3 linked regions of the Accumulibacter sp. genome follow. The protein of the gene in region 3 interacts with the protein of the main gene of each other region in a pairwise test. Links are inferred from orthologs where the notes say so. Each region holds a gene or a part of one and is shown on either strand. Other genes may lie near its edges.

What was found.
Region 1: the proteins of lpdA (region 3) and odhB interact in binary tests that used the Escherichia coli proteins (3 or more experiments, as listed by UniProt). The link is inferred for Accumulibacter sp. from one-to-one orthologs.
Region 2: the proteins of lpdA (region 3) and V5B60_RS02390 interact in binary tests that used the Escherichia coli proteins (3 or more experiments, as listed by UniProt). The link is inferred for Accumulibacter sp. from one-to-one orthologs.

What each region holds. Positions count from the first base shown.
Region 1 is NZ_JAZKUG010000001.1:4,509,907-4,519,694, forward strand. Bases 3,752-6,695 are described here. They hold odhB (2-oxoglutarate dehydrogenase complex dihydrolipoyllysine-residue succinyltransferase), read right to left. Parts: upstream 5,889-6,695; coding sequence 4,614-5,888; downstream 3,752-4,613. Other genes in these bases: lpdA (dihydrolipoyl dehydrogenase), read right to left, coding at 3,752-4,522; V5B60_RS19910 (2-oxoglutarate dehydrogenase E1 component), read right to left, coding at 5,901-6,695. Outside these bases: V5B60_RS22310 (IS4 family transposase), read left to right, coding at 1,984-2,250; V5B60_RS19895 (MBL fold metallo-hydrolase), read left to right, coding at 2,324-2,956; more of lpdA, read right to left, coding at 3,086-3,751; more of V5B60_RS19910, read right to left, coding at 6,696-8,741; gltA (citrate synthase), read right to left, coding at 8,853-9,788. UniProt on the Escherichia coli protein: E2 component of the 2-oxoglutarate dehydrogenase (OGDH) complex which catalyzes the second step in the conversion of 2-oxoglutarate to succinyl-CoA and CO(2).
Region 2 is NZ_JAZKUG010000001.1:514,021-523,788, reverse strand. The notes cover bases 1-2,924. They hold V5B60_RS02390 (UvrD-helicase domain-containing protein), read right to left. Parts: upstream 2,587-2,924; coding sequence 415-2,586; downstream 1-414. Other genes in these bases: V5B60_RS02385 (HDOD domain-containing protein), read left to right, coding at 2,868-2,924; V5B60_RS02395 (quinone oxidoreductase family protein), read right to left, coding at 1-184. In the rest of the region: more of V5B60_RS02385, read left to right, coding at 2,925-3,710; V5B60_RS02380 (5-formyltetrahydrofolate cyclo-ligase), read right to left, coding at 3,740-4,393; V5B60_RS02375 (lytic transglycosylase domain-containing protein), read left to right, coding at 4,438-6,393; V5B60_RS02370 (complex I NDUFA9 subunit family protein), read left to right, coding at 6,434-7,399; V5B60_RS02365 (multifunctional CCA addition/repair protein), read left to right, coding at 7,509-8,738; V5B60_RS02360 (class I SAM-dependent methyltransferase), read right to left, coding at 8,783-9,768. UniProt on the Escherichia coli protein: A helicase with DNA-dependent ATPase activity. Unwinds DNA duplexes with 3'-5' polarity. Translocates on single-stranded DNA with 3'-5' polarity. Initiates unwinding more efficiently from a nicked substrate than double-stranded DNA.
Region 3 is NZ_JAZKUG010000001.1:3,616,573-3,626,416, reverse strand. What follows is about bases 2,653-5,652. They hold lpdA (dihydrolipoyl dehydrogenase), read right to left. Parts: upstream 5,020-5,652; coding sequence 3,286-5,019; downstream 2,653-3,285. Other genes in these bases: aceF (dihydrolipoyllysine-residue acetyltransferase), read right to left, coding at 5,034-5,652; V5B60_RS15975 (DUF4347 domain-containing protein), read left to right, coding at 2,653-3,096. Also shown: more of V5B60_RS15975, read left to right, coding at 1-2,652; more of aceF, read right to left, coding at 5,653-6,353; aceE (pyruvate dehydrogenase (acetyl-transferring), homodimeric type), read right to left, coding at 6,365-9,058; V5B60_RS15955 (thiamine pyrophosphate-dependent enzyme), read left to right, coding at 9,371-9,844. UniProt on the Escherichia coli protein: Lipoamide dehydrogenase is a component of the glycine cleavage system as well as of the alpha-ketoacid dehydrogenase complexes.

The sequences.
Region 1 (9,788 bases), 890 kb from region 3 along the record:
GGTTGCCGAGTCGATTTGTCAGCACTTCGGCTTGCGTGATGCCCGCGGGCGTAGCCAGATCGCAGGCTGCGTCAAGGCGCTGCGTGAGTTGGAGGGGGCGGGGCACTTCGTTCTGCCGGCGCCGATGCGCAAGCGCCGTACGGCAGCAGGGCCGCGGCGTCTGGGTCAACCCGTTGATGGGGCGATGGACGTGCCGACGGTGCTCGCAGAGCTTCGTGGGCTGAGGCTGGTCCTCGTTGAGACTCTCGAGCTGATGCGGGTGTGGAACGAGTTGATGCTGTGCGAGCATCCGCAGGGGGCTGGGCCTTTGGTGGGGGCGCAGATGCGCTACCTGATTGGCTCTGAGCATGGCTGGCTGGGCGGCTTTGGTTTCGGGGCGTCGGCGCTGCATCTGGCCGACCGAGAGCGATGGATCGGCTGGAACGATCATGCCCGGCGCCAGCACCTGCACGGGGTGATTGGCATGAGCCGCTTTCTCATCCGCCACTCGGTGCACTGCCCGAATCTGGCCTCGCACGTGCTGGGGATGGTTTTGCGGCGCGTGGGTGCGGATTACGAGGCCCAGTACGGCTATCGCCCTTGGCTGGTGGAGAGCTTTGTGGACACGCAACACTTCATCGGCACCAGCTACCGGGCAGCGAACTGGCTGGAGATTGGCCAGACCAAAGGGCGTGGCCGACAGGATCGCTTCAACGAGAACGCGAAGACGGTCAAGGCCATCTACGTCTATGAACTGGAGCCCGATGTACGCGCCCGCCTGGCAGCCATTGCCGAACCGCTCCAAGTGACTGCGCTGCAGATCAGCGAAGGTCTGGAGGGGGACGAGTGGGCGGGCCATGAGTTTGCCGGAGCGAATTTGGGGGACCGGCGCAGCAACAGGCGGCTGGCCGACTTTGCCCGCACGATGGGCGAGATGCCGGGGCGCGCGTTCTGCGGTGCCGCGCAAGGAGACAAGCCGGCGATCAAGTCGTACTACCGGCTGATCGAGCAAGCCGATGACTCGCTGGTCACCATGCAGGCGATCCTGGCCCCTCACCAACGGCGCACGGTGCAGCGGATGAAGGCGCAGTCGACGGTACTCTGCGTTCAGGACGGGACCGAGCTGAACTATTCTGGTCTGGTCCAGTGTGCCGGGCTGGGCGTCATCGGCAGCAACCAGACGGGTGCCCAGAGTGGCGGACTGCACCTGCATTCGACGCTGGTGCTGACGACCCAGGGCCTGCCGCTGGGGGTCCTGAGGGCACACTGTGTGGCACCGACGCACCGGGCAAAGGAGGACCTGCGCCCGGCGTCGGCCATACCGATCGAAGAGAAGAAGACCTTCACTTGGATCGAGGGTCTTCGCCAATGCAACGATCTGGTCCCCGCGCTGCCCGACACGCGCCAGGTCTGCGTGATGGATCGCGAGGCGGATTTCTTCGAACTGTTTGACGAGCCACGCCAAAGCGGCCGCGTCGAACTGTTGGTTCGCGCTAAACATGACCGCGCCACCCGCGAGGCACTCAACCTCTTCGAACTCGTCAGACAAAGCCCCGTGCGACGCCAGCTTCGCATCAACGTGCCGCGACAAAGCGCTCGGACCAAGAAAAGCAAACAGAAGGCACGCGACGGGCACGCACAACGTACCGCGCACGTCAATTTGCGCTACCGCGAAGTCGAACTCCGCCGGCCGTCGAAATACCCGGCCCGGAAGGCCCTCAGGCTCTGGGTGGTGCATGTCCAGGAACCCTCGCCGCCAGCCGACGCCGAACCGCTCGAGTGGTTCCTGATCACCACCTGCGAGATCACCACACCAGAACAAGCCCAGGAGTGCCTGCGGTGGTACTGCCTGCGCTGGCGCATCGAAGACTGGCATCGCGTATTGAAGAGCGGCTGTCGCATCGAGGCGCTGCAACACAAGACCGCTGAGCGACTCAAACGGGCCATCGCCATCAATCTCGTCATCGCTTGGCGCATCATGCTCATGACGCTCCTGGGCAGACAGTGCCCCGATCTTCCCGCCGAGGTCTTGTTCTCCGACGCCGAGATCGAAGTGCTGCAGGCCTACGCAAAAAAAAACAAATCCCCAAGCCCACTCGGCTCGGCGACGCCGTTCGTCTCGTAGCCCAACTCGGCGGATACATTGGCCGCGCCAAAGACCCCTCTCCAGGGCATCAAATCATGTGGCACGGCTATTCGGTCCTGCAATCGCTGCGCGAAGGGCTCTCGCTCCGGCTCTGGACTTCGGATGACAACAAGACTTGCGGGTAAAGGGCAGGGCTAGCGGTGCCTCTGTTATACTTCGCCACCGCTGTCACCCACAGCCGGTGCGGAGCCTTCGAGCATGAAATACCAGATCATCCCGGTCACTCCTTTCGAGCAGAACTGCAGCCTCCTGTGGTGCGAGCAGACCCGCCGCGCTGCGGTCGTAGACCCGGGCGGTGACATTGCACGCATCCTGCGCGCCGTCGACGCCAACGGCGTCGAACTGGAAAAGATCCTGGTCACCCACGGCCACATCGATCATGCAGGTGCCGTCGCCGATCTGGCGGCACGGCGTTCGCTGCCGATCGAAGGACCGCAGCGTGACGACCAGTTCTGGATCGACGGCATGCCTTCACAGAGCAGGATGTTCGGTCTGCCCAACGCGCGCAGCTTCACTCCCGACCGCTGGCTCGAGCAGGGTGACACGGTTTCGGTCGGCAACGTCGAACTCGAGGTGCTGCACTGCCCTGGACACACACCGGGGCACATCGTCTTCTTCGACCGCGGCGGGCGGTTGGCGGTGGTTGGCGACGTGCTCTTCCAGGGCTCGATCGGCCGTACCGATTTCCCCAAGGGGGACTACGACACACTGATCTCGTCGATACGCAACCGGCTTTGGCCACTCGGCGACGATGTCGCCTTCATTCCGGGGCACGGTCCGATGTCGACCTTCGGCAAGGAGCGCCGCAGCAATCCTTTCTGCGGCGACTGAACGGAAAGCACCGGCGGACACTCACCGCGGGCATCCGCGCTATCCGCCCATGCAGCGGAAAAGCGGCGAGGTACCCGCAGTACCTCGCCGGAGCGTCGCGGCGCGCTGTGGCGTGGCGTCGACAGGCTGCTAGAAGTGCAGCGGCCTCTTGTCGCAAGCCAGTGCTGCTTCGTGCACTACCTCCGACAGCGTCGGGTGTGCGTGACAGATGCGCGCCAGGTCTTCGGAAGCAGCACCGAATTCCATCGCCACCACGCCTTCCGAGATCAGCTCGGAAGCGTTTGCGCCGATGACATGGACGCCGAGGATGCGATCACTCGCGGCGCAGGCGAGAATCTTGACGAAGCCGGACGGATCACCCATGCCGAGCGCGCGGCCGTTGGCGGCAAAGGGAATCTTTCCCGCCTTGTAGGCGATCCCTGCAGCCTTGAGTTGCTGCTCGGTCTTGCCTACCCAGGCGATCTCCGGGCTGGTGTAGATCACCCAGGGAATGGTGTCGGAATTGCAGTGCCCAGCCTGACCGGCCATCAGCTCGGCAACCATGACCCCCTCTTCCATGGCCTTGTGCGCCAGCATCGGACCGGCAACGACGTCGCCGACCGCCCACACTCCCGGCAGGTTGGTGCGGCAATGCGCATCCACTTCGACCTGGCCGCGCTCGTTCAACTGCAGGCCGACCTGTTCGGCGGCCAAGCCATCCGTGTTCGGGATGCGACCGATCGAGACGATCAGGCGGTCGGCATCGAGCCTGTGCTCGCCCCCGTCCTTGTCGGTGTAGTCGATCGAGACGCCCTTCTGTGAGACCTTGACGTCGCCGATCTCGATGCCGAGGATGATCCTGAGGCCCTGTTTGGCGAATACCTTCGCCGCCTCCTTGGCGACGTCGACGTCGGCCAGAGCCAGGAACTCGGGAAGCGCCTCGAGAATCGTGACCTCGGCACCGAGGCGGCGCCAGACGCTGCCCATTTCGAGGCCGATGACCCCGGCACCGATGACCGCCAGCCTCTTCGGCACGGCGGCGATGTCGAGCGCACCGACGTTGTCACAGACGATCTCGTTGTCCACCAGTACGCCAGGAAGATGCCGCGCCTTCGATCCGGTCGCGACGATCACCTGCTTCGCCTCGACGAGGTCGTCGCCGACCTGCATCTGCCAGACGTCGCCTCCGTCCACCTGCTTGCGGCCAACGAAACTGCCATGCCCGTTGAGCAGCGCCACCTTGTTCTTCTTGAACAGCCCCTTGATGCCGCTGGTGAGTTGCTTGACGATGGCGTTCTTGCGCGCCAGCATCTTGCCGACCTCGATCACCGGCGTGCCGACGGCGATTCCCTGCTCGGCGAAGCTGTGCTCCGCTTCCTCGAAGAGGTGCGAGGTGTGCAGCAGCGCTTTCGACGGAATGCAGCCGACGTTCAGGCAGGTGCCGCCGAGCCGTGGCTCGCCCTTCGGATCGGCATAGGCATTCGATTCACAGCAGGCGACGCTGAAACCGAGTTGAGCGGCACGAATGGCTGCGACGTAACCACCCGGGCCGCCACCGACAACGAGAAGGTCATATTGCTTGGACATGATGGTTTCCCTTTCCAACCGCGGAGACACGAAGGCACGGAGTGGGCACAGGGAACTCCCCCCTGTGTCTCCGTGCCCGGGTGACGACTGACTAGACGCCGAGCAGCAGGCGAGCCGGATCTTCCAGAGCCTCCTTCATCGTCACCAGGCCGAGCACCGCTTCGCGGCCGTCGATGATGCGGTGGTCGTAGGACATCGCCAGATAGTTGATCGGCCGGATGACGACTTGGCCGTTCTCGACCACCGGCCGGTCCTTGGTGGCATGGATGCCGAGGATTGCCGACTGTGGCGGATTGATGATCGGCGTCGACAGCATCGAACCAAAGACGCCGCCGTTGGAGATCGAGAAGGTGCCACCGGTGAGCTCTTCCATCGACAGCTTGCCATCCTTGGCCTTGACGCCGTACTCGCCGATCTTCTTCTCGATGTCGGCAAAGGACATCTGGTCGGCATCGCGCAGGATCGGCACGACCAGGCCGCGCGGGCTGCCGACGGCAATACCGATGTCGATGTAACCATGGTAGACGATGTCGTTGCCATCGACCGAAGCGTTCAGCACCGGGAATCTCTGCAGAGCGGCGACCGCCGCCTTGACGAAGAAGGCCATGAAACCGAGGCGAACCCCATGCGTCTTCTCGAAGCGCTCACCATACTGCTTGCGCAGCGCCATGATCGGACCCATGTTCACTTCGTTGAAGGTGGTGAGAATGGCGTTGCTCGACTGCGACTGCAACAAGCGCTCGGCGACGCGGGCCCGCAGGCGTGACATCGGCACCCGCTGCTCCGGCCGCTCGCCGAGCGCAATGCTGACGCTGGGTGCTGGCGGCAGTGCCGGCGGCGCGGTGACGAAAGGACTGGCCGGCTTCGCGGCTGGCGGCTTTGCGGCCGGCGCCGGAACGGGAGCAGGGGACGCCTGTGCTGCCAACGCATCGGCCTTGGTGATGCGGCCACCACGACCGCTTCCGGCCACCTCGCTGGCGGCAACGCCCTTTTCCTCGAGGATCTTGCGCGCAGCCGGCAGCGCGACACCAGCCGCGCCGGCCGGCGGCGCGGCGGCGGCAGCTTCGACTCCCGGCGGTGGAGTCTTGGCTGCCGGTGCGGCCACGGCAGCGACCGTACCGGCTTGGGCAGCGGTATCGATGCGCGCGATCACCTCACCAGCGACGACCGTATCACCGTCACTCTTGACGATTTCGACCAGTACCCCGCTGTCCGGTGCAGGCAGCTCGAGGACGACCTTGTCGGTCTCGATGTCGATCAGGTTCTCGTCGCGGGCGACCGCCTCGCCGGCCTTCTTGTGCCACGACACCAGTGTCGCCTCGGCGACCGATTCGGAAAGCTGTGGAACTTTGACGTCGATGATCATGTTCTCTCCGTTCTAGGGCAGTTTGTAATACTCGATCTCACCCAGTGCGGAGTCGATCAGAGCCTTCTGTTGGGCGTTGTGCTTGCTGGCGTAACCGACCGCCGGCGAGGCCGACGCCGGGCGCGAGACGAGCAGCAGGTGCTGCTTGTCGCTCAGCGAGCGCGACAGGTGCTGGCGCGACGCGATCCAGTACCAGGCGCCCTGGTTGCGCGGTTCTTCCTGGCACCAGACGACCTCGGTCGCCTTCGGGTACTTCGCCAGCTCCTCCTGGAATGCCTCCTGCGGGAACGGGTAGAACTGCTCCAGGCGGGCGATCGCGATGTGCCCGATCTTCCTCTCGTGGCGCGCGGCGACCAGCTCGTAATACACCTTGCCGGAGCAGAAGACGACGCGGGTCACTTTCTTGGCGTTGATCGGTTCGACCTCGCCGATCACCGGCTGGAACTCGCCGTCGCTCAGGTCCTCCAGCGAAGACGTCGCATCCTTGTGGCGCAACAGTGATTTCGGCGAGAAGACGACCAGCGGCTTGCGCTGGTTGCGTACCGCCTGCCGGCGCAGCATGTGGAACACCTGCGCCGGCGTCGACGGTTGGCAAACCTCCATGTTCATCTCCGCACAGAGCTGCATGTAACGCTCGATGCGCGCCGACGAATGCTCCGGACCCTGGCCTTCGTAACCGTGCGGCAGCAGCAGCACCAAGCCGCTGGCGCGCCCCCACTTGGCCTCGCCGGAAGCGATGAACTGGTCGATCACCACCTGCGCGCCGTTCGCGAAGTCGCCGAACTGTGCTTCCCAGACGACAAGCTCGAAGGGATTGGCGGTCGAGTAGCCGTACTCGAAGGCGAGCACGGCTTCCTCCGAAAGCACTGAGTCGAAGCACTGGAAACCACCCTGGCGATCCTGCAGATTGGCCAGTGGATAATAGGTGCCGCGATCCCAGTGTTCGCGATTCTGATCGTGCAGGGCAGCGTGGCGGTGGAAGAAGGTGCTGCGGCCGACATCCTCCCCCGAAATGCGGACGCCATAACCCGAAACGAGCAGCGAAGCGTAGGCCAGATTCTCGGCCATTCCCCAGTCGACCGGCAGTTTGCCCTCGCCCATCAACCGCCGGTCGTCGATGATCTTCCTGACCCGGCTGTGCAGGGTGAAGTTGGCCGGAATCGTTGTCAACCGCTCGGCCAGCCGGCGCAGTTCAGCGACCGGTACCTTCGTGTCGCAGTTGTCGATGTAGCTCGGGGAAAGGAAAGGCGTCCAGTCGATCGTCATCGGGTGCTTGTAACCGGCGATCACCGGGTTGTACAGCAGCTCGCCACGGTCGAGGTGGGCACGATAGTCGGCAATCATCTCGTCCGGCCCCTCCGGGGCGAGAATACCCTCGGCGACGAGCTTGTCGGCATAGAGCTTGCGCGTTCCGGGATGTTGCTGGATCTTCTTGTACATCAGCGGCTGCGTGACCATCGGCTCGTCCTGCTCGTTGTGTCCGAGCTTGCGATAGCAGACGATGTCGATCACGACGTCCTTCTTGAAGGTCTTGCGGTACTGAACGGCGATGCCGGTGACCAGTGCCACGGCCTCGGGGTCGTCGCCATTGACGTGGAAGATCGGCGCCTCAGCCATCTTGAAAATGTCCGTGCAGTACAGCGACGAACGATAGTCGCGCGGGTCGGAAGTCGTGAAGCCGATCTGGTTGTTGATGACGATGTGAATGGTGCCGCCAACGCCGTAGCCCCGCGTCTGCGCGAAGTTGAGCATCTCCTGGTTGACGCCCTGCCCAGCGACCGCCGCATCCCCGTGCAGCAGCACTGCCAGGACCTTGTCCTGACCATCCTCGCCGCGCCGACGCTGGCGCGAATAGACCGAGCCGACGACTACCGGGTTGACGATCTCGAGGTGCGATGGATTGAAGGCCAGCGTCAGATGGCAGGGACCACCCGGGGTCGACACGTCCGACGAGTAGCCCATGTGGTACTTCACATCGCCAGCGGTCAGTTCCTGCGCCTTCTTGCCCTCGAACTCCTCGAAAAGCATCGCCGGCTCCTTGCCGAGGGTGTTCACCAGGACGTTGAGCCGCCCGCGGTGCGCCATGCCGACGACGATCTCGTCGACTCCACCGGCACCGGCAACCCGGATCAGTTCGTCCATCGCGACGATCGCCGACTCACCGCCCTCGAGCGAGAAGCGCTTCTGGCCGACATAGCGGGTATGCAGATACCGTTCGAGGGTCTCTGCCGCGGTCAGCCGCTCAAGCATCCGCTTGCGCTCGTCGGCCGTGTAATTCGGCTTCGAGTGGATCCGTTCGAGACGATCCTGAATCCAGCGCTTTTCCGCCACCGTGCTGATGTACATGTACTCGACGCCGATCGAGCCGCAGTAGGTCGCTTTGAGCGCATCGTAGATCTGGCCGAAAGTGGCGTGATCGGGAGTACCCTTGAAGGAGCCTGCGTTGAAGACGGTGTGCAGGTCGGCATCGGAGAAGCCGTAATAGGCGGGGTCGAGCTGTGGCACCTCCGGACGTTCCATGCGCTTGAGTGGATCGAGGTTCGCCCAGCGGTCACCGATGAAACGGTACGAGGTGATCATCTGCAGCACGCCGACCTGTTTCCGGTCGTCCACAGGCGCTGCTGCCGCCGCCCGGTAGCCTCCCTTCCTCGCCTGCTCGGCAAAAGCATTGATTACCGGCAGATGCGGAACATCGCGTGCGACGTAACCCGGAAGTTGCGCCAGCTTGTCGAAGTAGTCGCGCCATTGCTCGGAAACGGATCCAGGGTTGTCGAGGTAGTTCTCGTACAACTCCTCGACAAAGGGCGCGTTACCGCCAAAAAGGAGAGAGTTACCAAAAAGCTGATTCATCATGGCAGTTACCTGTCTTCACCGTTCTGGTTCGGATTGAGAAAGGCCGTGGCGAAAAGGCCACGGCATGAAAAAAGGGCGGCTACTGCCTGCCGCCCTTTCAACCCTGTCGTCCTAGCGCTGTTCGACGGGCACGACGTCGCGCCTGGCGGCGCCGATGTACAGCTGCCGTGGGCGACCGATCTTGTACTCCGGATCGTTGATCATCTCTTCCCACTGCGTCATCCAGCCGACCGTGCGCGCCAGCGCGAAGATGCAGGTGAACATCGAGGTCGGGATACCCAGAGCCTTCTGCACGATGCCGGAGTAGAAATCGACGTTCGGATAGAGCTTCTTCTCGATGAAGTACTCGTCTTCAAGGGCAATCTTCTCGAGTTCCATCGCCAGCTTGAAAAGGCGGTCGTTCTGCAGACCGAGTTCGCTGAGGACGTCGCTGCACACCTTGCGCATGAGTTTGGCGCGTGGGTCGAAGTTCTTGTAAACGCGGTGGCCGAAGCCCATCAACTTGAAGTCGTCGTTCTTGTCCTTCGCCCGCGTGATGTACTTGCCGACGCGCGAAACGTCGTGGATCTCCTCGAGCATCTGCAGGCAGGCTTCGTTCGCACCACCATGCGCCGGGCCCCAGAGGCAGGCGATGCCGGCCGAGATGCAGGCGTAGGGATTGGCACCGGAAGAGCCGGAGAGGCGCACCGTCGAGGTCGATGCATTCTGCTCGTGGTCGGCGTGCAGCGTGAAGATGGTGTCGAGCGCATGCACGAGAACCGGATTCGGGACGTACTTCTCGCACGGTGTCGCGAACATCATGTGCATGAAATTCGCCGTGTAGTCGAGATCGTTGCGCGGATACATGAACGGTTCGCCGCGATGATACTTGTAGGCCATGGCGACGATCGTCGGCAACTTGGCAACGATGCGGTTGAAGCTGATGCTCTGGTGCTCGAGGTCGGAGAAATCCTCGGCCTCGTGATAGAACGCCGACAACGCGCCGACGACTCCGACCAGCACGGCCATCGGGTGCGCGTCACGGCGGAAGCCCTGATAGAACTTCAC
Region 2 (9,768 bases), 3.1 Mb from region 3 along the record:
GGCCGAGACCGTTCGGCAGTTGCAGGGGGTAGAGGCCGCTGCGGTGATAGATGTCGATGTAGTTGAGGCCGACCGCCCGCTGGCGGACACGTACTTCAGCGGCTTGCGGATCGCCGACCGTGACCTCCTCCCAGGACATGACTTCGGGGCCCCCGGTGCGATGGATGCGAATGGCGAATGGCATGAAAGTCTCCTCGGCGTGGCGAACGCGACAGTCTAGTGCGCTGCCCGCTTCTTAGGCAAGCACTGAAACTCCTTTCTGCATTGCCACTTGCAGCGTTTCCCAGGCGGTGGTGCACAGGCTTGTCCACAGGATCGGGGGTAAAGCGGTCGCGGCGCGGCGCGCCGTCTGCTGCTTCGCGTGCGGCATCCCGGACTGCCGGCGAAGCCTGTCGCACGCGCCTGCCGGAGGAGTCAGGCGGGAGTCAGGCGGGCGAGGCTGAGGGCGAGCCACTTCATGCCGCCGCTGCCGAAGTTGATCTGCACCCGTGCCTGCTCGCCGGCGCCTTCGCTGGCGACGATCACGCCGACACCGAAACGGGCGTGGCGCACGCTCTGGCCGATGCGCAGGCCGCTGTCGCCTGCCGCCTGCTGCTTCCCGCCCGGCGTGCTGGTCGCGCGCGGGGTGCCGCTCGCACGACTGCTGCGCTGCAGGAGTTCAGCCGGGAGTTCATCGAGGAATAGCGACGGCAGGCAATAGCGCATCTGGCCATGCAGCAGGCGGGTCTCGGCATGCGTCAGGTAGAGCCTGCGGCGCGCACGGGTGACGGCGACGTACATCAGCCGACGCTCCTCCTCGATGCCGTCGCGCTCCTGCGTGGCGTTCTCGTGCGGGAAGAGGCCCTGCTCGAGGCCGGTGATGAAGACGACGTCGAACTCGAGCCCCTTCGCCGAGTGCACGGTCATCAGTTGCACGGCTTCCTGGTCGTCGCCGGCCTGGTGTTCGCCGGCTTCGAGCGACGCGTGCGCGAGAAAGGACGAGAGCCCGCCGTCATCGCTGCGCTCGTTCTCGTCGGTCGCCGTGGCAGTATCGCTGACGAAGACGGTCGCCGCGTTGACCAGTTCGTCGAGGTTTTCCAACCGGTCCTGGCCATCCCGCTCGCCGAGATAGTGCTGGCGCAGGCCGCTGTGATCGATGACGTGTTCGATCAGCTCGGGCAGCGGCAGCGTGGCGGTTTCGCCGCGCAGTTCCTCGATCAGCCGGACGAAGCGGGCGATCGTGCTGCCGCTCTTGCCGGACAGACTCGCGGCAGCCTGGTACAGGCTGGACTGGGTGGCGTGGGCCGCTTCCTGCAGCGCCTCGGTGCTGCGCGTGCCGATTCCCCGGGTCGGGAAATTGACGACGCGGGCGAAGGCCGTGTCGTCATCGGGATTCACGATCAGGCGCAGGTAGGCGAGCGCATGCCGGATCTCCTGGCGGTCGAAGAAGCGCAGCCCGCCGTGCACCCGATAGGGGACGCCGGCGGTGAACAGCTGGTGCTCGAGAACGCGCGACTGCGCGTTCGCGCGGTAGAGGAGGGCAATCTGCTGCCGGGAGACGCCATCGCGCACCAGTTCGACGATCTCGTCGACGATCCGGCGCGCTTCGTCGGTGTCGGAAAAGGCCGCGTAGACCCGTATCGGTTCGCCGGCGCCGGCGTCCGTCCACAGATTCTTGCCGAGGCGGCCGCGATTCTGCCTGATCAGCGCATTGGCGGCGTCCAGGATGTTGCCTTGCGAACGATAGTTCTGTTCGAGGCGAATCACGCTGGCCAGCCCAAATTCGCGCTGCAGGTCCCGCATGTTGCCGATCTCGGCGCCGCGGAAGGCATAGATCGACTGGTCGTCGTCGCCGACTGCGAAGAGGCAGGCGGCGGCTGCCTGCGGATCGGTGCTGCCGTGTCCGGCGAGCAGTTTCAGCCAGGCGTACTGCAAGCGGTTGGTATCCTGGAATTCGTCGACCAGGATGTGCCGGAAGCGTGCCCGGTAGTGCTGCCGGAGTGGCTCGTTGCGCTGCAGCAGCTCGTACGAGCGCAGCAGGAGTTCGGCGAAGTCGACGACGCCTTCCCGCTGGCACTGCCTTTCATACTCGACGTACCATTCGATGCGGCGGCTGGTGTACCGGTCGTAGGCTTCCGCCTGCGCCGCGCGGACTCCCTGTTCCTTGTGCGCGTTGATGAAGTGCATCAGTTCGCGCGGCGGGTACTTCTGGTCATCGACCGCGAGCGCCTTGAGCAGGCGCTTGATCGCTGCCAGCTGGTCGGCGGCATCGAGGATCTGGAATTGCGCCGGCAGTCCGGCTTCGCGATGATGTGCCCGCAGCAGGCGATTGCACAGCCCGTGGAAGGTGCCGATCCACATGCCGCGCGTGTTGATCGGCAGCATCGCCGCGAGGCGGGTCAGCATCTCCTTCGCTGCCTTGTTGGTGAAGGTGACGGCGAGGATTCCGGCTGGGCCGACCTGGCCGGTCGAGATCAGCCAGGCGATGCGCGTCGTCAGCACGCGCGTCTTGCCGCTGCCGGCGCCGGCAAGGATCAGCGCATGCTGCGGCGGCAGTGTGACGGCGGCCAGTTGTGGCGCATTGAGGTGGGCAAGCAGGTCGGACATCGATCGTTCCGGACGCGACGGGTGGGCGTGATTATAGCGGCCGCACCCTCGCCCGCGTGGCCTTGCACGCGCGCGCGGCCGGTCGTGGCAGGCCCGCCGAGAGTCCATCCCCGCCCGCTTTCGCAACCATTCCAACGAGCGGGCCGCGAGGACCATTACAATGACGACGCGGCGACCGGGTGATCGGCCGGCAAGGCAGATGCGGCAAGCTTCAGCGAGCGCGCCTGTCCTGCCGCAGGATTCCAGTTTTGGGCAGCGTTCGTGGGAGACGGGAGGGAGTGATGGCAAAGGAGTTGGCACCGGAACTGATCCAGAAAACGCTGCAGGGGATCAATATCCCCGCGCGACCACAGATACTGGTGCGGCTCGACAGTGAAATGGCCAAGGATGATCCGGATCCCCGGATCGTCGTTCGCCTGATCAGCAGCGATGTGGTTCTGTCTGCCGCCATGCTGAAGACGGTGAATTCGCCGTTCTTTGGTCTGTCGCGCAGGATCAGCTCGGTGGCGCAGGCGGTCAGCATGCTCGGCCTGAGGATGACCGCGCGCATCGTCAGTGGACTCGTGCTGCGCATGACCATGGGTGGCAGGCAGTCGTCGTTCGAGCGCTTCTGGGACACCGCCGAAAAGGTGGCCTGCATCTCCGGTTATGTCGCGTCAACCCTGCCGAGGGGACCGCGCGATGAAGCCTACTGCTTCGGCCTGTTCCGTGATATCGGCATCCCGATGCTGCTGCAGAAGTTCCCCGACTATCGGCAGACCCTCGCCTTGGCCGACAACACGGTTGATCGTCCGATGACGGTGATCGAGGAGGAACGGCATGCCACCGACCATGCGACGCTGGGTTACCTGGTGGCGCGCAGCTGGCTTCTCCCGGAGGTGATCTGCGAGGGAATCCGCCATCACCATGACCCGTCCATCTTCGACACCAGGGATCTCCCCAACCCCATGGCCCTGACGCTGATCGCGATCAACGCGCTCGCCGAGCACCTGGACGACGAGTATGTCCGCATGCGCGCCAATGCCGGCTGGCAGCTGATGGCAGATCGTGTGCTCGTCCATCTCGGTCTGTCCGAGGACGACTACTGTGACCTGCGGGAGGAGGTGACGACGCTGGTGCGGTGAGGCTCGGCCGCGCGCCAGCCAACTCCGGGTCACGGCTTCATGGCGGCGGGGTTGCCGGCTGGCGTGGCCGTGCAGCGATGGAGGCCGCGTTCGGTGACGATCAGGTCGAGCGGCTGGTCGTGCAGCTGGCGATGCAGCCAGTCGAGTCGCGACAGCTCGAATCCGACACCGATCGCCAGTGGCCGCGGGCGCAGGCTGGCCAGCGTGCGATCGAAGTAGCCACCGCCGTAGCCGAGGCGGAAACCGGCGGCATCGAAGCCGACGAGCGGGATCAGCAGCGCCTCCGGCAGCACCGGCTCGCCGCTCGCCGGCACCGGGATACCGTAGCGGTCGGTGGTCATTGCTACGGTCGGTGACCAGGCGCGAAAGGCGAGGCTGCTGTCGGCGGCGAGGACGACCGGCAGGAGTGCCATGAAACCTGGTTCGCCCTGGCGATGCCAGTCTGCGATCAGCGGACGCAGATCCGCTTCGTTGTCGCGCGGCCAGCAGAAGCCGACGCGCATGGTGGCGAGTCGGGGCAGCGCTTCCCGCAGCAGGGCACGGATCCGCTGCGAGTATGCCGCCCACTCGCCTGCCGGCAGCGCGCGGCGGCGCGCCAACAGGGTGCGGCGCAGGGCGCGCCGGTCGTCGGCGGTCGCCGCCGCTGGCGCGGCAGCGCTGCCGGGCATGAAGCCGCTGGGCATGTGTTATCCTCGCCGACGCCATCATCCGAAAGTACCAGCTTAGCATGAACCTCCTGTCGACGACCCTCCTGCTGCTGTTCCTGCTGTTCTCGCCGACCGCCGTCGTGGTCAAGCATGCCGCGGCACAGTCGGCCGACGACCAGTTCCTGGCCGCCCGGGAAGCGGCGCGGGCTGGCGACCGCGCCCGCCTCGAGCGGTTGGCGCCAGCGCTGCACGGGTACGAACTCGAGCCCTACGTCGACTACTGGCTGCTCGTGCCCGACCTCAAGGACGCCGATCCGGCGCTGGTCAGGGCTTTCCTGGGTCGCTACGAGAACACCTACATCGCCGAGAAACTGCGGACCGACTGGTTGCGGCAGCTCGCCCGCAAGCAGCAGTGGGATCTGTTTGATGGCGAGTATCCGCGCCTGTTGCAGCCTGATCAGGAGCTGGCCTGCTACGCGCTGCAGGGCCGCTTGGCACGCGGCGACGCGAAAGCGCTCGATGAAGCCCTGCCGCTCTGGCTGAGCGCGCTCGAGCCGCCCGATTCGTGTTACCCCGTGTTCGAGGCATTGATCATCGGCAAGCGCATCCTCGCCGATGCGGTCTGGGCGCGCATTCGCCGCCAGTTCGAGGCGAACAAGATCGCTGCCGCCTTGTATACGATGAACTACCTGCCCCCGGCACAGACGCCGGAGAGGAAGCTGGCGCAAACGGTGGCGGATTCGCCGCTGCCCTGGTTGAGCAAGCTGCCCGCTGATTTTTCCGGCAACCGCCTGCAGCGCGAGCTGGCTGCCCTGGCCGTGCAGCGCGTTGCGCGCAACGAGCCGCAGGTGGCCGCCGATCAGCTCGAGCGGATCGGTTCGTCGCTGCAAAGTGGCGAGAAATCCTGGGCGTGGAGCCAGATTGCCCGGCAGGCGGCGCAGCGGCACATGCCGGAGGCGTTGCAGTGGTATCGCCAGGCGGGCGCCGTACCGTTGTCGGATGAGGTTGCCGAATGGAAGGTGCGGGCAGCATTGCGCGTGCAGGACTGGGGCAGCGTGCGCTCGACGATCGAGAGCATGCCGCCGGCGCTGGCGGCTCAGCCGGCGTGGGTCTACTGGCTCGGTCGCGCCTACCGCGCCGGTGGCCGGACCGACGAGGCGAACGCCCTGTTCGGCCGGATCGCCGGGCAGCCGGACTTCTACGGCAGCCTGGCCAGCGACGAACTCGGTCGGCCGACGGCACCACCGCCGAAAGCGCCGCCAGCCAGCCGCGAGGAACTGGCGCAGGTGGCTGCGCTCCCTGGCGTGCAGCGGGCGCAGGCCTTCTTCCGCCTGAATCTGCGTAGCGAGGGGGTGCGCGAATGGAACTGGGCGTTGCGCGGCATGAGCGACCGCGAACTCCTGGCGGCGTCCGAGATCGCCCTGCGCTCGGGCAACTACGACCGGGCCATCGCGGCAGCCGACCGGACGCGCAACGAGCACGACTATTCGCTGCGCTATCTGGCGCCATATGGCGACCAGGTGCGGCCGGCGGCACGCAATCAGGCTCTCGACGATGCCTGGGTGTACGGCCTGATGCGTCAGGAGAGCCGCTTCATCAGCAGTGCACGTTCGCCCGTCGGGGCTTCGGGCCTGATGCAGCTGATGCCGGCCACTGCCAAGTGGGTGGCGAACAAGATCGGTCTGAAGGATTTCCATCAGGGGCGGGTCAACGATCCGGAAACCAACCTGCTGCTCGGCACCACCTACATGCGGCTGGTGCTCGAGAGTCTCGACAATCACCCGGTGCTCGCCTCGGCAGCGTACAACGCCGGGCCGGGACGGGCGCGGCGCTGGCGTGCCGAGCGCCCGCTCGAGGGAGCGATCTACGCCGAAACCATCCCCTTCAGCGAAACCAGGGATTACGTGAAGAAGGTGATGAACAACTCGATCTATTATGCGGCACTGTTTGACGGCAAGCCACAGACGCTGAAGAACCGGCTTGGCGTCATCGCTCCGCGCACGGGGGGCGAGGTCAGGGGCGAAGATTTGCCTTAGAATGTCGGCTTCCCGACTTCTCTTCCCACGGCAGGATGCTATGGACCTCGCGAACGTATTGTTGATCGGTGGCAGTGGTTTCGTCGGTGGCTGGATCGCCAGTCGCCTGTCGGAAAGCGGTGTGCGGGTGACGATCCCGACCCGCCATCGCGAGAACACCAAGAAGCTGATCACCTTGCCGACCGTCGAGATGGTCGAGGCCGACGTGCATGAGCCGGCGACGCTCGTGCAGCTGATGCGCGGCCAGGATGCGGTCATCAACCTGGTCGGCATCCTGCACGACGGCGATTCCCGGCTGCCATACGGCAAGGGCTTTGCCGCCGCGCATGTCGAACTGCCGCGCAAGATCGTTGCCGCCATGCCACAGGCGGGCGTGCGGCGATTGCTGCACATGAGTGCCCTGCAGGCGGCGCTGGGAGCACCATCGGAGTACCTGCGCTCGAAGGGCGACGGCGAGATGCTGGTGCGCGCGGCGAAGGAGCAGATCGATGTGACGATCTTTCGTCCGTCGGTGATCTTCGGCCCCGGCGACGCCTTCCTCAACATGTTCGCCAGCCTCGTCAGGCTGTTGCCCGTCCTGCCGCTTGGCGGCGGCAGCGCCCGCTTCCAGCCGGTCTATGTCGGCGACGTCGCGGCGGCCTTCGTCGACAGCCTGGGCGACCGGACGACGATCGGGCGGAGCTACGATCTCTGCGGGCCGAAGGTCTATAGCCTGCGCGAACTGGTCGACTACACGGCACATCTGGTCGGCAGGTCGCCCTGGATCATCGATCTCGGGACCGGTGGCTGGGCTTATCTGCAGGCCGGCGTGATGTGGCTGCTGCCGAAGCCGCCGCTGTCGCCGGACAACTTGCGGTCGATGGAAGTCGACAGCGTCACCGATGGCACGCATGACTTCCCCGGCTGGCAGCCGAAGGCGCTCGAGGCAGTCGCTCCGGGCTATCTGTCGCCGGCGGAGATTCCGCAGCTTCGCTTTGATCGCTACCGTTTCCGCGCCGGCCGCTGAGCCTTCCGGCGGCTGACGCCACCAGCATGCTGCGCCGGCGCGGCGACCTCACCCGTTCGATGAGGCCTCGGCCCGTCGCCCTACCGGCGCTGACCTGATCCCGGTTCGCATGCAGATCTTCACTGTCGGCGGCGCGGTTCGCGATGAACTCCTCGGTCTGCCGGTGCAGGACCGCGATCATGTCGTCGTCGGAGCGTCGCCGCGCGAGATGCTGGCGCGCGGTTTCCGCCAGGTCGGCAAGGATTTTCCGGTCTTCCTGCATCCGCAGTCGCACGAGGAGTACGCGCTGGCGCGAACCGAACGAAAGGCCGGTCACGGCTACCACGGGTTTGCCGTCGATGCGGCGCCGACGGTGACGCTGGCCGATGATCTCGCGCGCCGCGACCTGACGATCAACGCCATCGCCCGCGCCGCCGACGGCGAGCTGATCGACCCGCACCATGGTATCGACGATCTGCAGGCGCGTGTGCTGCGCCATGTCGGCCCGGCTTTCAGCGAGGATCCGGTGCGCATCCTGCGCGTGGCGCGCTTTGCCGCACGCTTCACCGACTTCCGCGTCGCTGCCGAGACCCTCATGCTGATGCAGGGGATGGTCGCTGCCGGTGAGGTCGATCATCTGGTGAGCGAGCGCGTCTGGCAGGAGCTGGCCAGGGGTTTGATGGAGGCGCGGCCGTCGCGGATGTTCGACGTCCTGCGGCAATGCGGCGCGCTGGCCCGGCTGCTGCCCGAGCTCGATACGCTGTTCGGCGTCCCCCAACGGGCGGAATGCCACCCGGAGGTGGACACCGGCGTCCATGTCATGCTCGTCGTCGACCTGTCGGCAGAGCGCCGCTGCGCGCTGCCCGTTCGCTGGGCGGTGTTGCTGCACGACCTCGGCAAGGGCCTGACGCCTGGCGCCGACCTGCCGCGCCATCCGGGCCACGAGGCACGCAGCGTCACGCTGGCTGGCGAGGTTTGCGGGCGCCTGCGCGTGCCCGTTGCCTGCCGTGATCTGGCGCTGCTGGTTGCTCGTCATCATGGCGAAGTTCACCGGGCACTGGAACTGGCGCCGGCAGCGGTCGTCCGCCTCCTTGAAGGCTGCGACGCGCTCCGTCGCCCCGAGCGCTTCGAGCAGTTGCTCGAGGCCTGCAGCTGCGACTTCCACGGCCGTCTTGGCTGGCTCGATGTGCCCTATCCGGTGCCCGCGCTGTTGCGGCGCGCGTTGGCCGCCGTGCGACAGGTCGATGCCGCGGCACTCGCCGCCGGCTGCAGCGAACCGGCCATGATCGCCGCGCGCGTCTCCGCCGCGCGCGTCGCAGCGGTCGAAGCGCTGCTGTCGGGCTGTCCCGGGGCGGCGTAGCGCACCTCTTGCCGAGCAGCCCGGCGGCCTGCCGGCCGCACCGCTTACAGGCTGGCGCTGCGGTCGCCGCTGCGGAACCCGCAGAGCGGCTCGGAGATTCGCCGGCCAAGCGCCATGACCTTGAACAACTCGCCCATCTCGGCTGGCGAGACCAGCTTCTGCACTGCGTTGGCCAGCGGCAGATAGCGCAGCGGGTCGTCGGCGGGTGTCCTGGCGAGGATGTCGGTCAGGCCACAGTTGAAGAGGAAGGTGGACTGGGAGGTGTAGCCGAGCAGGTCGAGTCCCTCGCTGCAGCCGCTGTCGACGATCGCCGTGAAGTCGACGTGCAGGGTGATGTCCTGCAGCCCGGGCAGGTAGAAGGGGTCATCGTGGGCGTGGTGGCGATGGTGGCACATCAGCGTGCCGGCGGCGCGCTCGGGATGGTAGTACTCATGGCGCGGGAAGCCGTAGTCGATCAGCAGCAGCACGCCGTGCTCCAGGATCCTCGCCCATTGCCGGACCCAGGCCGGCGCAGCGAGCGAGATCTCGCTCAGGTAGGGGGGACGGATGCCGCATTCGCCGGCCAGCGCCAGAGCCCGTTCGAGCAGGTGGCCGCTCGCCGGCCGGTCGGCCCAGGCGAAGCGGCCGCGGGCGACCGTCACCCCGCGTTCGCCGATGCCACCTGCTTGCCAGTGCACGAGGTGTGCCGGCATCGCGTCGAGGACCTCGTTCGCCAGGACGACACCGCTGAAGCGCCCAGGCAACTCGTCGAGCCAGCGCACCCTCGGCAGCAGGTGTGGTGCCCGCTGGGCAATGGTGTCGTGCTGTCGGCGACGCAATTCGCCCGACAGCTCGAGGATCGCGTAGCTCTCGGGCAGCCGCCGCTGCCGTTCCATTTCGAGCAGGAGGTCGCTGGCCAGCTTGCCGCTGCCGCCGCCAACTTCGATCAGGCGCGCCGCGCAGCAGGTCTGCAGCTGCTGTAACTGGATCGCCAGCGTCTGGGCGAAGGCCGGCGAGAGTTCGGGCGCGGTGACGAAATCGCCCGCTGTGC
Region 3 (9,844 bases):
ACACCCAACCTCATCACCGTTGACGTCAGGCCACTGATCGGCACCGATGGCGATGATCATCTCGTCGGCGGTCCGCACGACAACCTCCTCGACGGCCGAGGTGGCAACGACACCCTCGACGGCGGTGGTGGCGCCGACACGCTCGTCGGCGGTGACGGCAACGACACCTATTACCTCGACCACGCCGGCGACAGCGTCAGCGAGACCAACGTCAACCCGGTGAGCGGCGGCACCGACCAGATCTTCAGCTACCTCGCCGCCATCACCATCGCCGCGAACGTCGAGAACGGGCGGATCCTCGCTCCCGGCGTCGCCAGCCTCAGCGGCAACGGACTCGACAACCTCATCGAGGCCGGCAGCGGCAACAACCTCCTCGACGGCGCCGCCGGCATCGATACCGTCAGCTACCTCTACGGCGCCAGCAGCGGCGTCAGCGTCAGCCTCGCCATCACCGGCGCGCAGGCGACCGGCGGCTCCGGCAGCGATACCCTGATCAGCATCGAGAACCTTGCCGGCTCGACCTACGCCGACCTGTTGCGCGGTGACGGCAACGCCAACATTCTTGCCGGCGCCCAAGGCAACGACTTTCTCGACGGCGGCGCCGGCAACGACACCCTCGATGGCGGCACCGGCAACGACACGCTGTGGGGCGGTACCGGCGCCGACAGCCTGCTCGGCGGCGACGGCAACGACGCCTACTACCTCGACCACGTGGGCGACAGCGTCAGCGAGACCAATACCAACCCGGCCAGCGGCGGCACCGACCAGGTCTTCAGCTATCTCGCCGCACACACCCTCGGCGCGAACGTCGAGAACGGGCGGATCCTCGCTCCCGGAGTCGCCAGCCTCAGCGGCAACGGCCTCGACAACCTCCTCGAGGCGGGCAGTGGCAACAACCTCCTCGACGGCGGCGCCGGCATCGATACCGCCAGCTACCTCTACGGCGCCAGCAGCGGCGTCAGCGTCAGCCTCGCCGTCGCCGGCGCACAGGCGACCGGCGGTTCGGGCAGCGACACGCTGATCAGCATCCAGAACCTTGGCGGCTCGACCTACGCCGACCTGTTGCGCGGCGACGGCAACGGCAACCGCCTTGCCGGCGCACAAGGAAACGACTTCCTCGACGGCGCCGCCGGCAACGACACCCTCGATGGCGGCACCGGCAACGACACGCTGTGGGGCGGCACCGGCGCCGACAGCCTGCTCGGCGGCGACGGCAACGACGCCTACTACCTCGACAACGTGGGCGACAGCGTCAGCGAGACCAACGCCAACCCGGCCAGCGGCGGTACCGACCAGGTCTTCAGCTATCTCGCCGCACACACCCTGGGTGCCCACGTCGAGAACGGGCGGATCCTCGCTCCCGGCGTCGCCAGCCTCAGCGGCAACGGCCTCGACAACCTCCTCGAGGCCGGCAGCGGCAACAACCTCCTCGACGGCGCCGCCGGCATCGATACCGTCAGCTACCTCTACGGCGCCAGCAGCGGCGTCAGCGTCAGCCTCGCCACCGCCGGCGCGCAGGCGACCGGCGGCTCCGGCAGCGATACCCTGGCGGGAATCGAGCACCTCACCGGCTCGACCTACGCCGACCTGCTGCGCGGCGACGGCAACGGCAACCGCCTTGCCGGCGCGCAGGGCAACGATTTCCTCGACGGGGGCGCCGGCAGCGACACCCTCGATGGCAGCGCCGGCAACGACACGCTGTGGGGCGGCACCGGCGCCGACAGTCTGATCGGCGGCGACGGCAACGACGCCTACTACCTCGACAACGTGGGCGACAGCGTCAGCGAGACCAACGCCAACCCGGCCAGCGGCGGTACCGACCAGGTCTTCAGCTATCTCGCCGCACACACCCTCGGCGCGAACGTCGAGAACGGCCGCATCCTCACTGCCGCCGCCGCGAACCTCGCCGGCAACGACCTCGCCAACTTCCTCGAAGCCGCCACCGGCAACAACGTTCTCGACGGCGCCGGCGGCAGCGACACCCTCAGCTACCTCTACGGCGCCAGCAGCGGCGTCAGCGTCAGCCTCGCGATCGCCGGCGCACAGGCGACCGGCGGTTCCGGCAGCGACACCCTGATCAGCATCGAGAACCTCACGGGCTCGACCTACAACGACCTGCTGCGCGGCGACGGCAACGGCAACATCCTCGCCGGCGCGCAGGGCAACGATTTCCTCGACGGTGGCGCCGGCAGCGACACCCTCGATGGCGGCGCCGGCAACGACACGCTGTGGGGCGGCACCGGCGCCGACAGCCTGCTCGGCGGCGACGGCAACGACGCCTACTACCTCGACAACGTGGGCGACAGCGTCAGCGAGACCAACGCCAACCCGGCCCGCGGCGGCACTGACCAGGTCTTCAGCTATCTCGCCGCCCATACCCTCGGCGCGAACGTCGAGAACGGCCGCATCCTCACCGCCGCCGTCGCGAACCTGACCGGCAACGGCCTCGACAATATTCTCGAGGCGGGCAGCGGCAACAACGTCCTCGACGGCGCCGGCGGCAGCGATACGGTCAGCTACCTCTACGGCGCTACCGGTGGCGTCAGCATCAGCCTTGCCATCGCCGGCGCACAGGCCACCGGCGGTTCGGGCAGCGACACGCTGATCAGCATCGAGAACCTCAGCGGCTCGACCTACGCCGACACCCTGACCGGCAACGGCGACGCCAACCGGCTCGACGGCGGCAACGGCAACGACACCCTCGACGGTGCCGCCGGCAATGACCTCCTCGCTGGCGGTCTCGGCAACGACAGCCTCGTCGGCGGCAGCGGCGCCGACATCTTCCGCTTCGACACCCTGCCGGATGCCGCCAGCAACCGCGACACGATCGGCGACTTCAGTGTCCTCGACGACACGATCGAACTCGAGAACGCCATCTTCACCTCGCTGCTGAGCCCCGGCACCCTCGCCGCAGGCTCGTTCCGATCCGGCGCCGGCCTCAGCAGCGCCGCCGACGCCGACGACTACCTGATCTACAACAGCAGCTCCGGCGCCATGTACTACGATGCCGCGGGCAACACGGGCGCAGCTCCGGTACACATCGCCACGCTCGCCCCGGGTCTTGCGCTGAGCAACCTAGATTTCGTCGTCACCTGAAGCTTGCGTATTTCGGTGACGGTAGATGGGTTTCTCTCGATCGTCGACTTCGGGGTCTGTCGCTTTACCGATCCGGCTCACCATCCTTTCCCGGTCAGAGCAGCACGCCGCGTGTCCGCCAACGAGCGGACGCGAACGGATCAGGCCACTTGCGGCAGCCTGACCATTCCACTGGAACCAGCTGCGTCCCTACCGTTTCTTCACCGCCGGCAGGTCGGTGCACACGCCCTCATAGACCTCGGCCGCCATGCCGATCGACTCGCCGAGAGTTGGATGCGGATGGATGGTGTGGCCGATGTCGGCGGCGTCGCAGCCCATCTCGATGGCCAGGCAGATTTCGCCGATCATGTCGCCGGCCTCGGTGCCGACGATGCTGCCGCCGATGATGCGATGCGTCGCCTCGTCGAAGATCAGCTTGGTGAAGCCCTCCTCGCGGCCGTTTGCCAGCGCGCGCCCGGAAGCGGCCCAGGGAAAGACACTCTTGCCGTAGGTGATCCCTTCGACGCGGCATTGCTCCTCGGTCTTGCCGGCCCAGGCGATCTCGGGGTCGGTATACGCGACCGACGGGATCTGCAGCGCATCGAAGCAGCGCTTGCTGCCGTGCGCCGCCTCGGCGGCGACATGCGCTTCATGCACGCCCTTGTGCGCCAGCATCGGCTGGCCGACGATGTCGCCGATGGCGAAGATGTGCGCCACGTTGGTCCGCTGCTGCGCGTCGACCGGGATGAAGCCGCGCTCGGTGACGGCGATGCCCGCCTTGTCGGCGGCGAGCCGGTTGCCGTTCGGCGCGCGGCCGACAGCGACGAGGACGAGGTCGAAGCGCTCGCTTTCGCCGCTGCTGTAGCTCACCTCGATACCTGCGGCGGTCGCTGACGCGGCAACGACGCCGGTGTTGAGCAGGATGCGGTCGAAACGGTGGGCGTTCTTCTTCTCCCAGACCTTGACCAGATCCCGGTCGGCGCCCGGCATCAGCACGCCGCCGAGTTCGACGACGGTGATGCGCGAGCCGAGCGCCGAGTAGACGCTCGCCATCTCGAGGCCGATGATGCCGCCGCCGACGACCAGCATGCGCTGCGGAATCTGCCGCAGTTCGAGGGCACCGGTCGAATCGACGACGCGCGGGTCGTCGGGCATGAAAGGCAACGCGATCGGCTGCGAGCCGGCGGCGATGATCGCCTTCTGGAAACGGATCAGCCTGCTGCCACCGGCGGCGAGCGCGACCTCGAGATGATTGGCGTCGACGAACTGGCCGACGCCCTGCACGACCTCGACCTTGCGCCCCTTGGCCATGCCGGCGAGACCGCCGGTCAGCTTGCCGACGACCTTGTCCTTGTGCGCGCGCAGCCGGTCGAGGTCGATGCTCGGCGCGCCGAAGCTGACGCCGCAGTCGCCCATGTGCTGCGCCTCTTCCATGACCGCGGCGACATGCAGCAGCGCTTTCGACGGGATGCAGCCGACGTTGAGACAGACGCCGCCGAGGGTCGCGTAACGTTCGACGAGAACCGTCTGCATGCCGAGGTCGGCACTGCGGAAGGCCGCCGAGTAACCGCCCGGACCGGCGCCAAGGACCAGCATCTCGCACTCGAGGTCGGCCTTGCCGCTGACCGGCGCTGCCGCCTGCGGCGCCGGACTGGCGCTCGCCAGCGACACTGTCTCAGCCGGTGCCGGCGCTGCCGCGGCCGCACCGGTGTCGATCACCGCCACCAGCGAGCCGGCCGAGACCCGGTCGCCGACGGCGACGCGGATTTCGCGGATGGTGCCGGCGACGCTGCTCGGCACGTCCATCGTCGCCTTGTCGGACTCGAGGGTGACGAGTGCGTCGTCGATCCGGACTGTGTCGCCGACGGCAACGCAGACGTCGATGACCGGCACGTCGTGGTAGTCGCCGATGTCTGGTACTTTCGCTTCAATGATCTGGCTCATCGTCTTGTCCCCGGTCAGAGCAGCACGCGCCGCATGTCGGCGAGCAACAGGGCGAGATGGACGTTGAAGCGCGTCGCCGCGGCGCCATCGATGACGCGGTGGTCGGCAGTGAGCGACAGCGGCAGGATCAGCCGCGGAGCGAACTCGCGGCCGTTCCACACCGGCTTCATGACCGACTTGTTGACGCCGAGGATCGCCACCTCGGGGGCGTTGACGATCGGCGAGAAAAGCGTCCCGCCGATACCGCCGAGGCTCGATATGGTGAAGCAGGCGCCGGACATCTCGCCCGGGGTGAGCTTGCCGTCGCGCGCCTTCTTCGCCAGCTCGCCGCTTTCGCTGGCGAGTTCGGCGACGGACTTCTGGTCGGCATTGCGGATCACCGGCACGACGAGACCATTCGGCGTATCGGCGGCGAAAGCGATGTGACAGTAGCGCTTGAGGATGAGATTGTCGCCGTCGAGCGAGCTGTTGAACTCGGGGAACTTCTTCAGCGCGACCGCGCAGGCCTTGATCAGGAAGGCGAGCATGGTGATCTTCAGTCCCGACTTCTCGTTCTCGCGGTTGACGGCGACGCGGAAGGCTTCGAGGTCGGTGATGTCGGCATCCTCGTGGTAGGTCACCGCCGGGATCATCACCCAGTTGCGCGCCAGGTTCTGCGCCGAGATCTTCTTGATGCGCGACAACGGGCTGACATCGACCGGACCGAACTTGGCAAAGTCGACTTTCGGCCACGGCAGCAGATCGAGGCCGCCGCCGAGCGACGCCGCGGCTGCCGGCGTCGGTGCCGTCAGGACGCCCTTGACATAGGCAGTGACGTCCTCCTTGAGGATGCGCGACTTCGGACCGCTGGGCGTCACCTTGCTCAGGTCGACGCCCAACTCGCGCGCCAGCAGGCGCACCGAGGGGCTGGCGTGCGTGCGCGAGCCGAGGGCAAGGCCGGCAAGCGGTGGCGCGGTGGGTACGGCCGTCGCGGCAACCGCTGCCGGCGCAACCGCAACCGGCGGAGCTGCCGGAACAGGCAGGGCTGCCGGAACAGGCAGGGCTGCCGGAACAGGCGGGGCTGCCGCAGCGACGGCTGTCGCCGCAGCGACTTCGGCCGCCTCGAGCACGACCACCACCACCCCCTCCGATACCTTCTCGCCGAGCGCGACGCGAATCTCGCGCACGACGCCCGCTGCCGGCGAGGGAACGTCCATCGTCGCCTTGTCCGACTCCAGCGTCACCAGCGCATCATCGACCTTGACGACGTCGCCGACGATGACGCAGAGGTCGATCACCGGCACGTCATGGTAGTCGCCGATGTCGGGGACTCTTACTTCGATCAGTTGACTCATCGCTCGCTCCCTCAGACCGTCGTCGGGTTGGGTTTGTTGACGTCGATGCCGTAGCGGGCGATCGCATGCGCGACCTTCTCGCGCTCGATCGTGCCCTCGTCGGCCAGCGCCTTGAGTGCCGCCACGGTGACCCAGCGCCGATCGACCTCGAAGAAATGGCGCAGCTTCTCGCGCGTGTCGGAGCGGCCAAAGCCATCGGTACCCAGCGTCACGTAGCGACGGTTGAGGAAGGGACGGATCTGCTCGGCGAACATGCGGACGTAGTCGGTGGCAGCGACGATCGGCCCGCGGGTGTCGCCGAGGCAGCGCTCGACGTGCGAGACACGCGGTTTCGCCAGCGGGTTGAGCATGTTCCAGCGCTGCACGTCAAGCCCGTCGCGTGCCAGCTCGGTGAAGCTCGGGCAGCCCCAGAGGTCGGCATCGATCCCCCAGTCGTTCTTCAGCAACTCGGCGGCGGCGATGACCTCGCGGAAGATCGTTCCCGAGCCGAGCAGCTGCACGCGCGGCGTCACCGGACGGGTGTCCGAAGACTGGCCGCGACGCAGCAGGTACATGCCCTTGATGATGTCAGCCTCGGCACCGGTGGGCATCTCGGGATGCTCGTAGTTCTCGTTCATCACCGTGATGTAGTAGAAGATGTCCTGCTGCTCCTGGTACATCCGCCGCAGGCCCTCACGCATGATGACGGCAATCTCGAAGGAAAAGGTCGGATCGTAGCTGAGGCAGTTCGGGATCAGGCTGGAGAGCACCAGCGAGTGGCCGTCCTCGTGCTGCAGGCCTTCGCCGTTGAGTGTCGTGCGACCGGCGGTCCCGCCGATCAGGAAACCGCGCGCGCGCTGGTCGGCGGCCGCCCAGCAGAGGTCCATCGTGCGCTGCAGGCCGAACATCGAGTAGCAGATGTAGAACGGGATCATCTGCACGCCATGTACCGAGTACGACGTCGCGGCGGCGATCCAGTCGCTCATCGCGCCGGCCTCGTTGATTCCCTCCTGCAGCACCTGGCCGTCCTTCGACTCCTTGTAGAACATCAGCTGGTCGTGGTCTTCGGGGACGTACTTCTGCCCTTCCTGGTTCCAGATGCCGACCTGGCGGAAGAGGCCCTCCATGCCGAAGGTGCGTGACTCGTCGGGAACGATCGGGACGACGTGCCGACCCACCTTCCTGTCCTTGAGCAGGATGTTGAGCAGGCGGACGATGGCCATCGTCGTCGACACCTCGCGCCCTTCGCCGGAAGCCTTGAGCAGAGCGTCGAAGGCAGCGAGATCCGGAATTTCGAGTGGTGCCGCGGCGCCACGCCGCTTCGGCAGGTAACCGCCGAGATCCATGCGGCGCTGCCGCATGTAGCTGAGTTCGGCCGAGCCCTCGGCAAACTTGAGGTACGGCAGTTCGTAGAGCTGTTCGTCGGCAACCGGCAGGCTGAAGCGGTCACGGAAACGCTTGATCGCCTCGAAATCGAGCTTCTTCTGCTGGTGCGAGATGTTCATGCCCTCGCCCGCCTGGCCCATGCCGTAACCCTTGATCGTCTTGGCGAGGACCAGCGTCGGCTGACCCTTGTGCTCGACGGCCGCTTTGTAGGCACTGTAGATCTTGAAGATGTCGTGGCCGCCGCGGTTCAGCGCCCACACCTGGTCGTCGGTCCAGTCGGCGACGAGTTCCTTCAGCTCCGGCGTGTTGAAGAAGTGCTCGCGGACGTAGGCACCGTCCTTCGCCTTGAAGGTCTGGTACTCGCCGTCGACGATCTCCATCATGCGCTGCTTCAGAACGCCCTTCTTGTCGCGCAGGAAGAGCGCGTCCCAATTGGTTCCCCAGATCAGCTTGATGACGTTCCAGCCGGCACCGCGGAAGGTGCCTTCGAGTTCCTGGATGATCTTGCCGTTGCCGCGTACCGGCCCGTCGAGCCGCTGCAGGTTGCAGTTGATGACGAAGATCAGGTTGTCGAGCCGCTCGCGCGCCGCCATGCCGATGGCGCCGAGCGATTCGACCTCATCGGTCTCGCCGTCGCCGAGGAAGGCCCAGACCTTGCGGTCGCCGGCCTCGATGAAGCCGCGACTGTCGAGATACTTCATGAAGCGTGCCTGATAGATCGCCTGGATCGGCCCGAGGCCCATCGACACCGTCGGGAACTGCCAGAAGCCCGGCATCAGCCACGGGTGCGGATAAGACGAGACGCCCTTGCCGTCGACTTCCTGCCGGAAGCAGTCCATCTGCTCGTCGGTCAGCCGTCCGAGCAGGTGCGCGCGCGCATAGACGCCGGGAACCGAATGACCCTGGAAGAAGATCAGGTCGCCGCCATGCGTCTCCGAGGGCGCGTGCCAGAACCACGAGAAGCCGACGTCGTACAGCGCCGCCGCCGAAGCGAAGGAGGCGATGTGGCCACCGACGTTGCTGTGCCGGTTGGCGCGGACCACCATCGCCATCGAGTTCCAGCGGATGTAATTGTGGATGCGGATCTCCATGTCGGCATTGCCCGGGTACTTCGGCTGCCGGTCGACCGGAATCGTGTTCACGTATTCGGTGGTCGCGCTGTAGGGAATGTCGATCCCCTCCTGGCGCGCCTGGGCGATCAGCCCCTGGATCAGGAAGTGGGCCCGCTCGGGCCCCTCCTGGTCGATGACGCCCTGCAGCGCGTCTTGCCACTCCTGGGTTTCCTGCGGGTCGGCGTCGCCGGCGGCGACCGACAGCGCGTTGTCGGGCAGAGCTGACATGAATGTGTCTCCTGGTCTACGGAATCGTGGGATGAATGATGCTTGCCTGCACGCCGAAACGACGCCACCTGCAAATGTAATACCTTGGGTTACCGCGTGGTACCGCAGCGCAACAATCAGTGCATCCCGGATTGTAAAACGTCCTTTTGCATTGTGCAATGCCGCACGCTGCGCTGCAACGGCAGTGCTGCCGCCTGACACTTGCGTTGACCACACGGACCGGCAGAAGTTGACCTGCGTCAACCGCGCCGGTGCCGGCGGCGGCTAAGGTTCTGCTTTTGTCGCAGGAAACCCTTATCAACGGGAGAGGCAATGAGCGCACACGCAGTGATGTCGACGCCGCCGGCGGCGGCCGGCAGCAGGCTCCTGATGTCGGGCAACGAGGCGGTCGCGCGCGCCGTCTGGGAAGCCGGGACGCGCGTCGCGGCGGCTTACCCCGGAACGCCATCGACCGAGATCCTCGAGTGCCTGGCCGGCTATCCGGATCTGTACTCCGAGTGGTCGGTGAATGAGAAGGTCTCGCTCGAGGTCGCTTTCGGTGCCGCCATGGCGGGATCGCGCAGCTTCTGCGCGATGAAGCATGTCGGCCTCAACGTCGCTTCCGACGCGCTGATGACGATGACCCTGACCGGCGTCAACGGCGGCCTGGTGATCGCCGTCGCCGACGACGTCGGCCTCTCGTCGTCGCAGAACGAGCAGGACTCGCGCTACTGGGGCCGCTTCGCGCATGTGCCGGTGCTCGAACCGGCCGACTCGCAGGAAGCGCACGACCTGACGCTCGCCGCC